DNA from 4 places in the Serratia sp. K1WW1 genome. Region 3 is predicted to be linked to each of the others. Evidence: predicted binding sites of a transcription regulator. Region 3 holds the regulator's gene; each other region holds the start of a gene.

Region 1 (3,127 bases), 620 kb from region 3:
GTTTCATTGACCAAAAGATCCAGCGCATCTGTCAGACTGGCCGCCGCGGCCACTTTCTCAACAATTTCTCGCAAGCGCGTGAGCATAGTCGGTTTGACTTAACCTCTCTTTCGGCGATAAGCAGGAGGCTGCCGCTGCGCTGCCAGTTCCTGCATAGGCATGACGGTTGCGGCAAACTCTTTCATAACCCGGCGGTACACGTCGCGTTTAAACGACACCACCTGGCGCACCGGATACCAGAAGCTCACCCAACGCCAGCCGTCAAACTCCGGCGTACTGCTGCGCTGCATGTTGATATCCGCGTCATTGCACATTAACTGCAGCAGAAACCATTTCTGCTTTTGGCCGATACAAACCGGCTTTGTGTCCCAACGCACCAAACGTTTTGGCAATTTATAGCGCAACCAGTTGCGGGTTGAGGCCAGGATACGCACATCCTTTTTACTCAGCCCCACTTCTTCGAACAGCTCACGGTACATCGCCTGCTCAGGCGTTTCGCCAGGGTTTATTCCCCCTTGGGGAAACTGCCAGGAGTGCTGACCGTAACGGCGGGCCCATAGGACCTGCCCCTGACGATTACAGATTACGATACCAACATTCGGGCGGTAGCCATCATCATCGATCACCGGACTACCTCGATAAGCATAAATTCGTATTGATAACCTGATTGTTTCACACAAGCCACAGGCGGTAAACCACTGCTTTGCAGCGCCGTCGTACGGATAACATTGGGATAACTCACAGATAATGGCAAAGTTATAAACATGTAACGCGATTCCAGGGCGGTTTTATTCACTTTTTCTGTGGATAGGTGTGTGAAGAACTCTAGGGATAAGCCGGGAAAACTCGATTGAACTTAAAATCCGCCGTATTTTTAATTTTTTATTATTCCTTTAAATACAATGTAATAATAACTTAAACACAGTTATGAACAGGGTAAAAATGTGATCTATGCACGCTTTGGATCTTTCTCTGGCGAAAGATCAACCAATGCGGTTTTTATCCACAGATTATTATACCCAGTGACCTATAAAACCGCCAAATTCGTAAAAAATGCCCCGCGTCAAGGCTGTAAATCAAACCAGTGATCGGCAAAAAGTTGGGTTATCCCAGAAATCTGTGGATAAATAGGTGTAAGATCCTGTTTATTGTCGGTGGCTACAGGTGCACAACCCCGCATTGAAATTTTTCTACCGCGATTGGGTAGCCAAAAAGTCATGCAAAATCATGCTACTATTGTTGTTTTCCCCAGCCTGCTTTTCCCTTTTAAGGCTGTGAGTAAATTCGGTACATTTTTTAACCATAATGCATAGGTCTGATTTATGGCGTGTTTATCCCCGCTGCCGCCAGAAAACGAGCAGCAATTATTAGCCCGTGCCCAGGCGCTGGCTGGCTTTAACCTTGGTGAACTGGCAGCTCGTGCCCAGGTCAGCATTCCCAAGGATCTCAAACGGGATAAAGGTTGGGTCGGCATGCTGCTGGAGCTCTATCTGGGCGCCATGGCGGGCAGCAAGCCTGAACAGGATTTCCCAGAGCTGGGCATTGAGTTGAAAACCATCCCGGTCGACGCCGCCGGTAACCCGCTGGAAACCACTTTCGTCTGCGTAGCCCCACTGACAGGCAATAGCGGCGTCACTTGGGAAAGCAGCCACGTACGCCACAAGCTGGCACGCGTGCTGTGGATCCCGGTGGAGGGTGAACGACAAATCCCATTGGCACAGCGCCGCGTAGGTTCCCCGCTGCTGTGGCAGCCCAATCAGGAAGAAACCGAGATGCTGCGCCGGGATTGGGAAGAACTGATGGATCTTATCGTGCTCGGCCAGGTTGAGCGGATCACTGCCCGCCATGGCGAAGTGCTACAGCTGCGGCCAAAAGCGGCCAACAACAAGGCACTGACCGAAGCCACCGGCGAACAGGGCCAACCGATCCTCACCTTGCCGCGCGGCTTCTATCTGAAGAAAAACTTCACCCGGGCGCTGCTGGCCAGGCACTTTACGCTTTGATTAGCACTGCGCCCCCTGATTTCACCGTCATTTCTCCTTACACAGATGGGATACGTCCGAAAGCCATCTTTGGCAGAGTTTGCTACTCTATTAAGACAATTAATCCAGGTATATAAGGTGTTCGGCATGAAAAAGTGGGTAATGGCTATTTCCGCCCTGATGATGGTCGCCGGATTAGCAGGCTGTTCCAGCGACTATGTGATGGCCACCAAAGATGGCAATATGATCCTCACGCAGGGTAAGCCTAAAATCGATAAGGATACCGGCCTGATCAGCTATCAGGACGAGCAAGGCAACCAGCGCCAGATTAACGGCGATCGGGTCTCGCAGGTTATCGAGCGTTGATCCCAGCCCCGCACCATCCTGACCCCTGACGGATTATCAATCAGGGGTTTAGCCCTACCCCCGGCAGTTATATTCCTCTTTCACCATCTTCTTAGCTTGGTTATAGTCAAGTAAGGCGTGTTACGCCGTTGGATCTCTGGCTTCTGTTTTACCGGGCATCACGCCCGTAAGCGCTAACATTGAAGGAAGGCCGTTAATGCAATACCACCGTATTCCCCACAGTTCTTTAGAAGTGAGCGTGCTGGGACTGGGCACCATGACCTTTGGCGAACAAAACAGCGAAGCCGATGCCCACGCACAGCTGGATTATGCATTAGCCGCTGGCATCAACCTGATTGATACCGCAGAGATGTATCCAGTGCCGCCGCGCCCGGAAACCCAGGGGCTGACAGAGCAATACATTGGCAGTTGGATCAAAGCGCGCGGCAACCGCGATAAAATCGTGCTGGCAAGCAAGGTCTCCGGGCCGATCCGGGGTAATGATGCTGGGATCCGCCCACAGCAGGCGTTGGATCGCAAAAATATCCGCGCCGCCCTGGATGCCAGCCTGAAACGGTTAAATACCGATTATCTGGATCTGTACCAGCTACACTGGCCGCAGCGCACCACCAACTGTTTCGGCAAGCTCAATTATCAGTACACCGATGAGAAAGCCACCATCCCGCTGTTGGAAACCCTGGAAGCGCTAACCGAGCAGGTCCGCGCCGGCAAAATTCGCTATATCGGCGTCTCTAACGAAACCCCTTGGGGCGTGATGCGTTACCTGCAACTGGCAGAAA
Region 2 (3,127 bases), 2.8 Mb from region 3:
GAGTGGCGAAAACATTTTCTTTTACTGGTGCTGCAGGAGTTAATTGTTAATGGCTTATTCGCAACGCATAGCAACCGCAATTTTTGATATGGACGGTCTATTGATCGACTCTGAACCGCTGTGGTTACAGGCAGAAATGGATATATTCAGCTCATTGGGGCTGGATCTGTCAGATCGTCACAAACTGCCGGATACGCTGGGTTTACGCATCGATCTGGTGGTACGAATGTGGTTCCAGGCCATGCCGTGGCAAGGGCCTTCTCAGGAGGAGGTGGCTGGCCGCATTATCGAGCGGGCCATAGAATTGGTACGGGAAAAGCGCCCGTTGCTGCCTGGGGTGCAGCAGGCACTGGAACTGTGCCGTAGCCTGGATTTAAATATTGGGCTGGCCTCCGCCTCTCCGTTACATATGCAGCAGCAGGTGCTGAAGATGTTCGATCTGGAGAGCTATTTCGATCAGTTGGTTTCAGCCGAATACCTGCCGTACAGCAAACCGCACCCGGAAGTCTATTTGATCGCCGCCGAACGCCTGGGCAGCGATCCACAGCACTGCATTACTCTGGAAGACTCCTTCAACGGTATGATTGCCACCAAAGCGGCGCGTATGAAATCGATCGTGATCCCTGCGCACGAATACAGCCAGGATCCGCGCTGGGCCTTGGCCGACCTTAAACTGCAAAGCCTCGAACAGTTGACTGCCACCCATCTGGCCTGATCTTGACGGCATCGGCCCCGCCGGTGCCTTTTCCCTCCCCCTGCACTCGCAAAATAAATAAAACACCATTTCATTTTTATTGAATTAAGACACCATTCAAATTATGCTAGTCGCATAAAGAAAACACCGGGCAATTAGGTGACACTGTCACTGCCACGCGGTTGCCATCGAAAGCCCGGTGCTTTCTTCCCTCACGGCAAGAGAGCAAAGCTATGATTCTGAATTCCTTCGACTTAACGGGCAAAGTGGCGCTGATCACCGGCTGTAATACCGGCCTGGGGCAAGGCATTGCGATTGGGTTGGCGCAGGCCGGTTGCGACATTATCGGCGTGAACCGCAGTCAGCCCCTCGAGACCATGAGCAAAGTCACCCAGACTGGGCGTCGATTCCTGAATCTGAACGCCGATCTCGGCAATATCGACACCATCCCTTCTCTGCTAGCCACCGCCGTTGAGGCGTTTGGCAGAATCGATATCCTGGTGAACAACGCAGGAATTATCCGCCGTGAAGACGCCCTGAATTTCAGTGAACAAGACTGGGATGAGGTGATGGACGTCAATATCAAGACCCTGTTCTTTATGGCACAGGCGGTGGCCAAACAGTTCATCAGCCAGGGCAGCGGCGGTAAAATTATCAATATTGCTTCGATGCTTTCTTTCCAGGGCGGCATTCGCGTACCGTCTTACACCGCGTCGAAAAGCGCGGTACTCGGCATCACCCGGCTATTGGCCAACGAGTGGGCACAATACCAGATTAACGTTAACGCAATTGCGCCGGGCTATATGGCCACCAACAACACCCAGCAACTACGTACCGATGAAGACCGCAACCAGCAGATCCTTGAGCGCATCCCCGCAGGGCGCTGGGGCACGCCGGATGACTTGATGGGCCCGATCGTCTTCCTTGCCTCGGCAGCGTCCGACTACGTTAATGGCTACACGCTCGCGGTAGACGGTGGCTGGCTAGCTCGCTGATCTCCACAGCAAACATATCCTTCCTCCGAATTTGAGCGGGCGCAGCATTAGCAGCGCCCCTACATTACCAGTCTTCCTGTATACCTCGCCCGTCATAAACACCGTTTCAACCCTTTGTAAAACGGCGTTAAATTAACAACTCGTTACAGGGTAACCGCTTCCGTAACTGTAAAAATTCCCATATACTGGATAAATTAACAGTTTATTGGCCGGAATATAGCAACATGACCGCGGAAGGACATCTCATATTCTCTGTTGCCTGCGCGATCTTTGCCAAGAAAGCGGAGGTGACACCTGTGCTCGCCGCTGGCGATTGGTGGCACATCATTCCCGCCGCGCTACTGACGTCACTGCTACCCGATATCGATCACCCTAAATCCATCCTGGGCCAGCGCCTGCGCTGGATAGCCATCCCGATATCTCGCGCCTTTGGTCACCGCGGTTTCACCCATAGCCTGCTGGCGATCGTCGGCGGTATGTGGCTATTTCAGCTAGAAGTGCCGCGCGGTTGGCCCATCCCCGCAGACGTGTTGCACGCCATGATAATCGGTTATTTCAGCCACCTGCTGGCCGATATGCTCACCCCTGCCGGCGTGCCGTTGCTTTGGCCCTGCCGCTGGCGTTTCTGCCTGCCAATATTGAACTCACAAAAAGGCAACCAGCTGGAGCGGGTACTGTGTATCGTTTTGGTGGCTTTCGCCATCTACTGGCAAGGGGATTACACCTTTCCCGTGCAGTCGTATTTTGAGCAAATAAAAAATATCCGACTGTGATCACAAAAAATCGTCTATTTTCCCGCCTTTTCGCTCATTACATCGACGATTTCAAGACAAAAGTTATATTAAATTCTTTTTAGATATAAGTGCGCTTCATCGCAAACTGTTACGATATTTACATCGCATTACATCGGTGCTTGGCACCTTTGATTATAAAAAAACAAGATTGGAGACATTGGGGATGAATCTACCGCTCGTATTAAACGTGCTGGTTTTTGCCGCCCTCCTTTTGCTGTTGGCGCAAACCCGTCATAAGCAATGGAGTCTGGCTAAAAAAGTGCTGGTCGGTCTGGTACTTGGTGTGGTGTTCGGTTTGGCACTGCAACTGGTTTACGGCTCGGACAACCCGGTACTGAAAGCGTCTATCGGCTGGTTTAACATCGTCGGTAACGGCTATGTACAACTGCTGCAAATGATCGTGATGCCGCTGGTTTTCGCCTCTATCCTGAGCGCGGTAGCCAAGTTGCACAACGCTTCCTCGCTGGGCAAAATCAGCTTCCTGACCATTGGTACCCTACTGTTTACCACGCTGATTGCCGCACTGGTGGGCGTATTGGTCACCAACCTGTTTGGGCTGACCGCAGAGGGTCTGGTCCAGGGCACACAAGAAACGGCTCGTTTGTCGGCGATCGAAACCAACTACGCCGGTAAAGTGGCCGATC
Region 3 (3,127 bases):
ATGGTCAACGAGGCAAAACACAGTTGCAGTAATAACGAGCGCAGCATGATGTCGCGGTTAAGTGCCAGCAGGCGGCGCAGATCCCCACGCCAGGCAGTGCGCAGCATCACCAGCGAAATCCCCCGCATGCGTAGTACCCGCCATGCCAACCACAAACCCAGCAACAGCGTGGCGTACTCCGCAATCACCGTGGCAGCCGCGGCCCCCTGCACGTTCCAACCCAGCCCCATCACCAGCCAGATATCCAGCACGATGTTCAGCAGGTTACCGACAATCAACAGGATCACCGGCGCCCTAACGTACTGAACTCCCAGCAACCAACCGAGCAGCACCATATTGGCCAACGCCGCCGGGGCGCTCAGCCAGCGGATCTCCAAAAATAGCCTGGCCTGTACCAAGACTTCCCGATCGCCCCCCACAATGTTCAGCGCCAAGGTGATCAACGGGGCTCGCAACAGCACAATCGCCAGCCCGGCCACCAGCGCCAACAATAACGGCTGCATAAAGGCGCGAGCCAGCCGGTAGGGATCTTGCGCCCCCAGCGCCTGCGCCGTCAGCCCGGTGGTACTCATACGCAGGAACAGCAACAACATAAACAGGAAGCTGGTGGCCATTGACCCCACCGCGACTCCGCCAAGGTAGCTAGGGCTATCGAGATGGCCGATAACGGCAGTATCCACCAGGCCAAGCAAGGGGACGGTAATATTGGAGAAGATCATCGGCAACGCCAGACGCCACAGAGCTTTGTCGGTGTCACTGGTGAAGGCAGAAAGCAGGCGCATGGCGATATGTTCCCGTACAAGCATGGATTTTAGCGTAGCTTAGAAATGACCTCGCCCCAGAGTTGGGGCGAGGTTTGCCGTTTTAAAGGGCTGTAATACGAGGTAAAGCGGTTAGATCCAGTCGCCGTTGCGGATCACACCCACCGCCAGGCCTTCGATGGTGAAGTTCTGCTGGCGCAGATCGACCACGATCGGTTGAAATTCGCTGTTTTCTGGCAGCAGTTCGACGACGTTACCGTGCTTCTTCAGGCGTTTGACCGTGACCTCATCTTCAATGCGGGCCACGACGACCTGGCCGTTGCGTACGTCTTGAGTCTTATGCACTGCCAGCAGATCGCCATCCAGGATGCCGATGTCGCGCATCGACATGCCGCTAACGCGCAGCAGGAAATCGGCATTAGGCTTGAACAGTGAAGGATCCACCTTATAGTGCCCTTCAATGTGTTGCTGAGCCAACAAAGGTTCACCGGCAGCCACACGGCCCACCAGAGGTAATCCCTCTTCATCTTCCATCAGCAAGCGGATACCGCGTGATGCACCGGAGATGATCTCGATAACGCCTTTGCGAGCCAGTGCTTTCAAGTGCTCTTCTGCAGCATTTGGTGAGCGGAACCCCAGACGCATTGCGATCTCGGCACGCGTCGGTGGCATGCCCGTTTGCGAAATATGATCGCGAATCAGGTCGTAGACCTCTTGCTGTCTGGTAGTTAGTGCTTTCATTCCGCCCCCTGTTTGTTTATACAGTCTTGCTGTGAGTATATACAGCTAAGTCTGGATTGGGAACCGAAGAATAAATAAAAATCAGCAGGTAGCGAGCGTGATCGCAACGATACCCGCTGGTTTTCACGCCAAATGCTGCCAAAGTACCGAAGCCCAAACGAACAGCGCCAGAATGATTGCTAGCGATACCGCCGCCGAGCCCATATCTTTGGCCCGCCCGGAAAGCTCGTGATATTCCGTACCCACGCGATCGACAACGGCCTCAATCGCGCTGTTGAGGATTTCGACAATCATCACCAGCAGCACCGAGCCGATCAACAAAATGCGCGCTATCGCCCCCACATCCAGCCAAACCGCCACGATGATAGCCACCACCGTAGCCACCAGTTCCTGGCGGAATGCGGCTTCGTTCTGCCAGGCAGCGGTTAAACCTTTATAGGAATAGCCTGCCGCTTTAATGATACGCGTCAGGCCAGTTGCTTGATTTGCCATAGTTAAGAACGCCTTTCTCCAAGATGGATCATGTACCCGTCGTGTTGCAGCCGCAACGTTCCAGACAGATTTGCCAGCCCAATCACATTTTTATCGCAGCGCAGTATACAGCAAGGTTGGAATACCTTAATCACCTAGCTATGTCGTACCAATGCCGCGAGCGTATGAGTGCGCCAGAGCGGCCAATTTGATATCCATCAGGTATAATTCAACTATGTACTTCCATTGCCGTGAACGGCCGTGGATTTCCCAACGCCACAGATCTGCTACCCGGTTTCTGGTATGCTTGCGGCGAATTGCTAACAAGAGGCTTCACGTTGTCATGTCAGGTTGGCGTAAAATCTATTATAAGATATTGAACTTACCACTAAAAATGTTGGTAAGAAGTAAGGTTATCCCTTCAGATCCGGTCACGGAGTTAGGGTTGGATCCCTCACGACCGATTTTGTATGTTTTACCTTATAATTCCAAGGCGGATTTACTCACTTTGCGCACCCAGTGTCTGGCGCAAGATCTGCCCGATCCCCTTAACCCGTTGGAAATCGATGGCACCGTGCTGCCAAGCTACGTGTTTATCCACGATGGCCCACGCCTGTTCCGTTATTACACGCCCAAAGAAGAATCGGTAAAACTGTTCCACGATTATCTGGATCTGCACCGCAGCAACCCGGATCTCGATATCCAGATGTTGCCGGTTTCAGTGATGTTTGGCCGCTCCCCTGGGCGCGAAGGCCACGGCACGCCGCACCTGCGCCTGCTGAATGGCGTACAGAAGTTCTTCGCTGTACTGTGGCTGGGGCGCGACAGCTTTGTCCGTTTCTCCAACACCGTGTCCCTACGCCGGATGGCGACCGAGCACGGCACCGATAAGACCATCGCGCAAAAACTGGCCCGTGTCGCACGCATGCACTTCGCACGCCAGCGCCTGGCCGCCGTTGGGCCAAGCCTACCTGCCCGTCAGGATCTGTTCAAAAAGCTGTTAGCCTCCAAGGCGATTGAAAAAGCGATCGAAGACGAAGCGCGCAGCAAAAAGATCTCCCACGAAAAGGCCCAGCAGAACGCAATTGCGCTGATGGAAGAGATTGCCGCCGATTTCTCCTATGAAACGGTACGCCTGTCCGACCGCGTGTTGA
Region 4 (3,127 bases), 2.7 Mb from region 3:
AAACACGATCTTGGTGTCGAACTTTTCTGCGTGCTCACGCATCCGCTCCATCAGCGCGGGGCCGGTCAAACCTTCGGCGTCGCCTGGCCAGTTCTCGACTTCGGTGGTGGTGGTCAGCTGACCGCCTTGCTCCATACCGGTGATCAATACCGGGTTCAGGTTCGCGCGCGCTGCATAAACCGCTGCGGTGTAGCCAGCCGGGCCAGAGCCCAGGATCAATAATTTGCTATGTTTAGCCGTGCCCATGAATAACCTCGTTTCCCACAATGGCGGACAATGAAACCGATTGTAGGGAAAATGCGGCAGTAAAAAAAGCGCCAGGGGATGTTGTTACCGATTTGTTTGATAACCAGCGCCTATCGGCCGCGATTTTATCCTTGTGCAGGGAGGAGTAACGGCAGCGATAATTTTGTACAGCAATGGGTTAAAAATGCGTTTTTTGTCGGGTTTATGTGGGTAACTACCCGATTTCGGGTAGGGGAGATTCCTAATAAAAAATCAGGTGCTCAGTTTTGCTGGCGGTACGTTCTACTGATTTTAGTTCTTTTACTTTGACAATCCGCTGCGCATTTGCGAAAACATCATTGGAAGAAGAAATTAACCCCGTGTCAGCTGCAAATCGTAGGCATTTTCGCCACCCAGGCAGAATATTGTCGGGGCGCGACGGGTGAGGGAGGGTTTGCCCTGACGGGGTTGATGGATTTCTGAACGTAAATCATTTGAATTCGTTGCCCAGAGGTGACAGACAGGCTGGGCAACGGCGGAAGATGGTAGTGACAAATAGTGACGAAGCACAAGGGCGGTTGGTATTACGTATCCTGTTCCCTCAGGGGGATGAACCGCTTAACACTGGCATCGGGTCTTCGCTTGGAACAAATCCTTGCACATTGACGTTGGCTAGGGTGTGGCAAGTGCAGGGAAGAACATAAGAGAGACAATAATAATGGTAGATACTAAAAAACGCCCGGGTAAAGATCTCGACCGTATCGATCGCAACATCCTCAATGAGTTGCAGAAGGATGGGCGTATTTCGAACGTCGAGCTTTCAAAGCGCGTGGGGTTATCCCCAACCCCTTGTTTGGAGCGTGTGCGCCGTCTTGAGCGTCAAGGCTTTATTCATGGGTATACCGCATTGCTTAACCCGCATTATCTGGATGCTTCCCTGCTGGTCTTCGTGGAAATCACGTTGAACCGCGGTGCGCCGGATGTGTTTGAGCAATTCAACTCTGCGGTGCAAAAACTTGAAGAAATTCAGGAGTGTCATCTGGTTTCCGGTGATTTCGACTATCTGTTGAAAACCCGTGTGCCAGATATGTCAGCTTATCGTAAGCTGTTGGGCGAAACTCTGTTGCGTTTACCGGGGGTTAATGACACCCGTACTTACGTCGTGATGGAAGAAGTCAAACAGAGTAACCGTCTGGTTATCAAAACACGGTAAGGTGCAGGTGCAAAACCTGATTAAATTCGTTACACTCCTGTTTATTCATACAGTTTTGGCGCCGGGGAAACTTCTCGGCGCCGTTACTCTATCCGTCAACAGGAACCTGGAGTGCCTTTCTTGAGCCAGGAATACACAGAAGATAAAGAAGTTACCCTGAAAAAACTCAGCAGTGGGCGGCGTTTGCTCGAGGCTGTGTTGATCGTGGTGGCAATTTTTGCCGTTTACCTTATGGCTGCGTTGGTCAGTTTCAATCCTTCCGATCCTAGTTGGTCGCAAACTGCCTGGCATGAGCCTATCCACAATCTGGGCGGTGGGGTAGGCGCATGGTTGGCCGACACGTTGTTCTTCACCTTTGGGGTCCTTGCCTATGCGATCCCACCGATTATGCTGGTGTTGTGCCTGTCTGGTTACCGTCGGCGCGATAACGGCGATTATGTCGATTTCTTTGGGCTCTCGTTACGTTTGATCGGCACATTGGCGCTGGTGCTTACCTCGTGTGGCCTGGCGGCGTTGAACGTTGACGATCTCTATTACTTCGCTTCCGGCGGGGTGATTGGCAGCCTGCTAAGCAATGCCATGTTGCCGTGGTTTAACGGCATTGGCGCCACTTTGGCGCTGCTCGGCATTTGGGCGGTGGGGCTGACCCTGTTCACCGGTTGGTCATGGCTGGTGATTGCGGAAAAAATTGGTGGTGTCGTGCTGGGCGCCGCTACCTTTATGACTAACCGTTCACGCCGTGAAGACCGCTATCACGACGATGACGATATCGTGTTCGACGATCGCGAAGAAAGCGGCCAACCTGTGGCACCTGCTGCTATGGCAGTAGATGAGGACGACGCGTTGTTCTCTGCCTCTTCCGTGACCGAAACCGCCGAAGAAGAAGCGCAAGATGCCGCAGATCCTTTATTGAGTGGGTTGCGTGCCAGCGATGATGACCTCCCGCTTGCCGAGCCAGCGCCGGTCGTTACCGATATCCCGGTCATGCCGAAAGCGGCCGTTCAGGCTCCGGTCACCGTGGCCCCGGCAGTGCCTGCTTCCATCAATCAGCACCCATTAACCCCTGCGCAACCACAAGACACGCCGCCGCTGTATTCGTTTGAACTGCCAGAAGAGACCCCGGCACCGAGAACGACGCGCGTAACGGAGCCTTATCGTGAGGAACATGAGCCGCGCCTGGGTGACTGGCAGACCCCCGTTACGCCAAAACCAGAGCCGTCACCGTTTGATTTCTCTGCGGCTCAGCGGGATAGCGACGATGTCATTGGCTCGACGGGTTTCAGCGCCAGAGAGGTAGTGAAGCCAGCGGCGGTTGCCGCAGCCGCAGCAACCGCCGGCGCGGTGAACAACACCTTCATGCCTGCGTTTACTGCCACCAGTGATGCGAGCTCGCAGATCAAGCAGGGCATCGGCCCGGAACTGCCACGGCCAAATCCGGTGCGTATTCCAACCCGGCGCGAGCTGGCCTCCTACGGTATCAAGCTGCCTTCGCAGCGGATCGCGGAGCAGGAGCAGCGCAACCGTGGGGATGAACCTCAGCCACAACCGTTCAGCAACCCGCAGGAAGAAGATGAAGTCCTGCAAGAAGCTGCACTGCGTCAAGCCTTTGCCGAACAGCAAAGCCAGCGCTATGGCGAAGAGTATTCGCAAGAACAACAAGATGACGAAGATGCGCAGCGTGAGGCCGAG

What was found. Region 3 encodes LexA, which represses DNA repair genes until DNA is damaged. Its sites were predicted from a motif close to TNCTGTATGTACATACAGNA; they were not measured.
Region 1: mutH (DNA mismatch repair endonuclease MutH) is a predicted target of LexA. The motif match lies at 1,271-1,290, and genes of this name have one in related genera.
Region 2: ACX9GU_RS15325 (metal-dependent hydrolase) is a predicted target of LexA. The motif match lies at 1,873-1,892, and genes of this name have one in related genera.
Region 4: ACX9GU_RS17300 (DNA translocase FtsK 4TM domain-containing protein) is a predicted target of LexA. The motif match lies at 1,474-1,493, and genes of this name have one in related genera.

What each region holds. Positions count from the first base shown of each region.
Region 1 covers NZ_CM147697.1:1,183,843-1,186,969, reverse strand. The annotation lists gene ptsP (phosphoenolpyruvate--protein phosphotransferase) at 1-86, opposite strand, end outside; gene rppH (RNA pyrophosphohydrolase) at 99-626, opposite strand; gene mutH (DNA mismatch repair endonuclease MutH) at 1,323-2,003, shown strand; gene ACX9GU_RS05300 (YgdI/YgdR family lipoprotein) at 2,130-2,348, shown strand; gene ACX9GU_RS05295 (NADP(H)-dependent aldo-keto reductase) at 2,545-3,127, shown strand, end outside.
Region 2 covers NZ_CM147697.1:3,384,569-3,387,695, forward strand. The annotation lists gene hxpB (hexitol phosphatase HxpB) at 50-715, shown strand; gene kduD (2-dehydro-3-deoxy-D-gluconate 5-dehydrogenase KduD) at 928-1,689, shown strand; gene ACX9GU_RS15325 (metal-dependent hydrolase) at 1,914-2,462, shown strand; gene ACX9GU_RS15330 (L-cystine transporter) at 2,647-3,127, shown strand, end outside.
Region 3 covers NZ_CM147697.1:565,895-569,021, reverse strand. The annotation lists gene dinF (MATE family efflux transporter DinF) at 1-782, opposite strand, end outside; gene lexA (transcriptional repressor LexA) at 894-1,502, opposite strand; gene ACX9GU_RS02570 (diacylglycerol kinase) at 1,626-1,994, opposite strand; gene plsB (glycerol-3-phosphate 1-O-acyltransferase PlsB) at 2,317-3,127, shown strand, end outside.
Region 4 covers NZ_CM147697.1:3,822,251-3,825,377, reverse strand. The annotation lists gene trxB (thioredoxin-disulfide reductase) at 1-246, opposite strand, end outside; gene lrp (leucine-responsive transcriptional regulator Lrp) at 944-1,438, shown strand; gene ACX9GU_RS17300 (DNA translocase FtsK 4TM domain-containing protein) at 1,559-3,127, shown strand, end outside.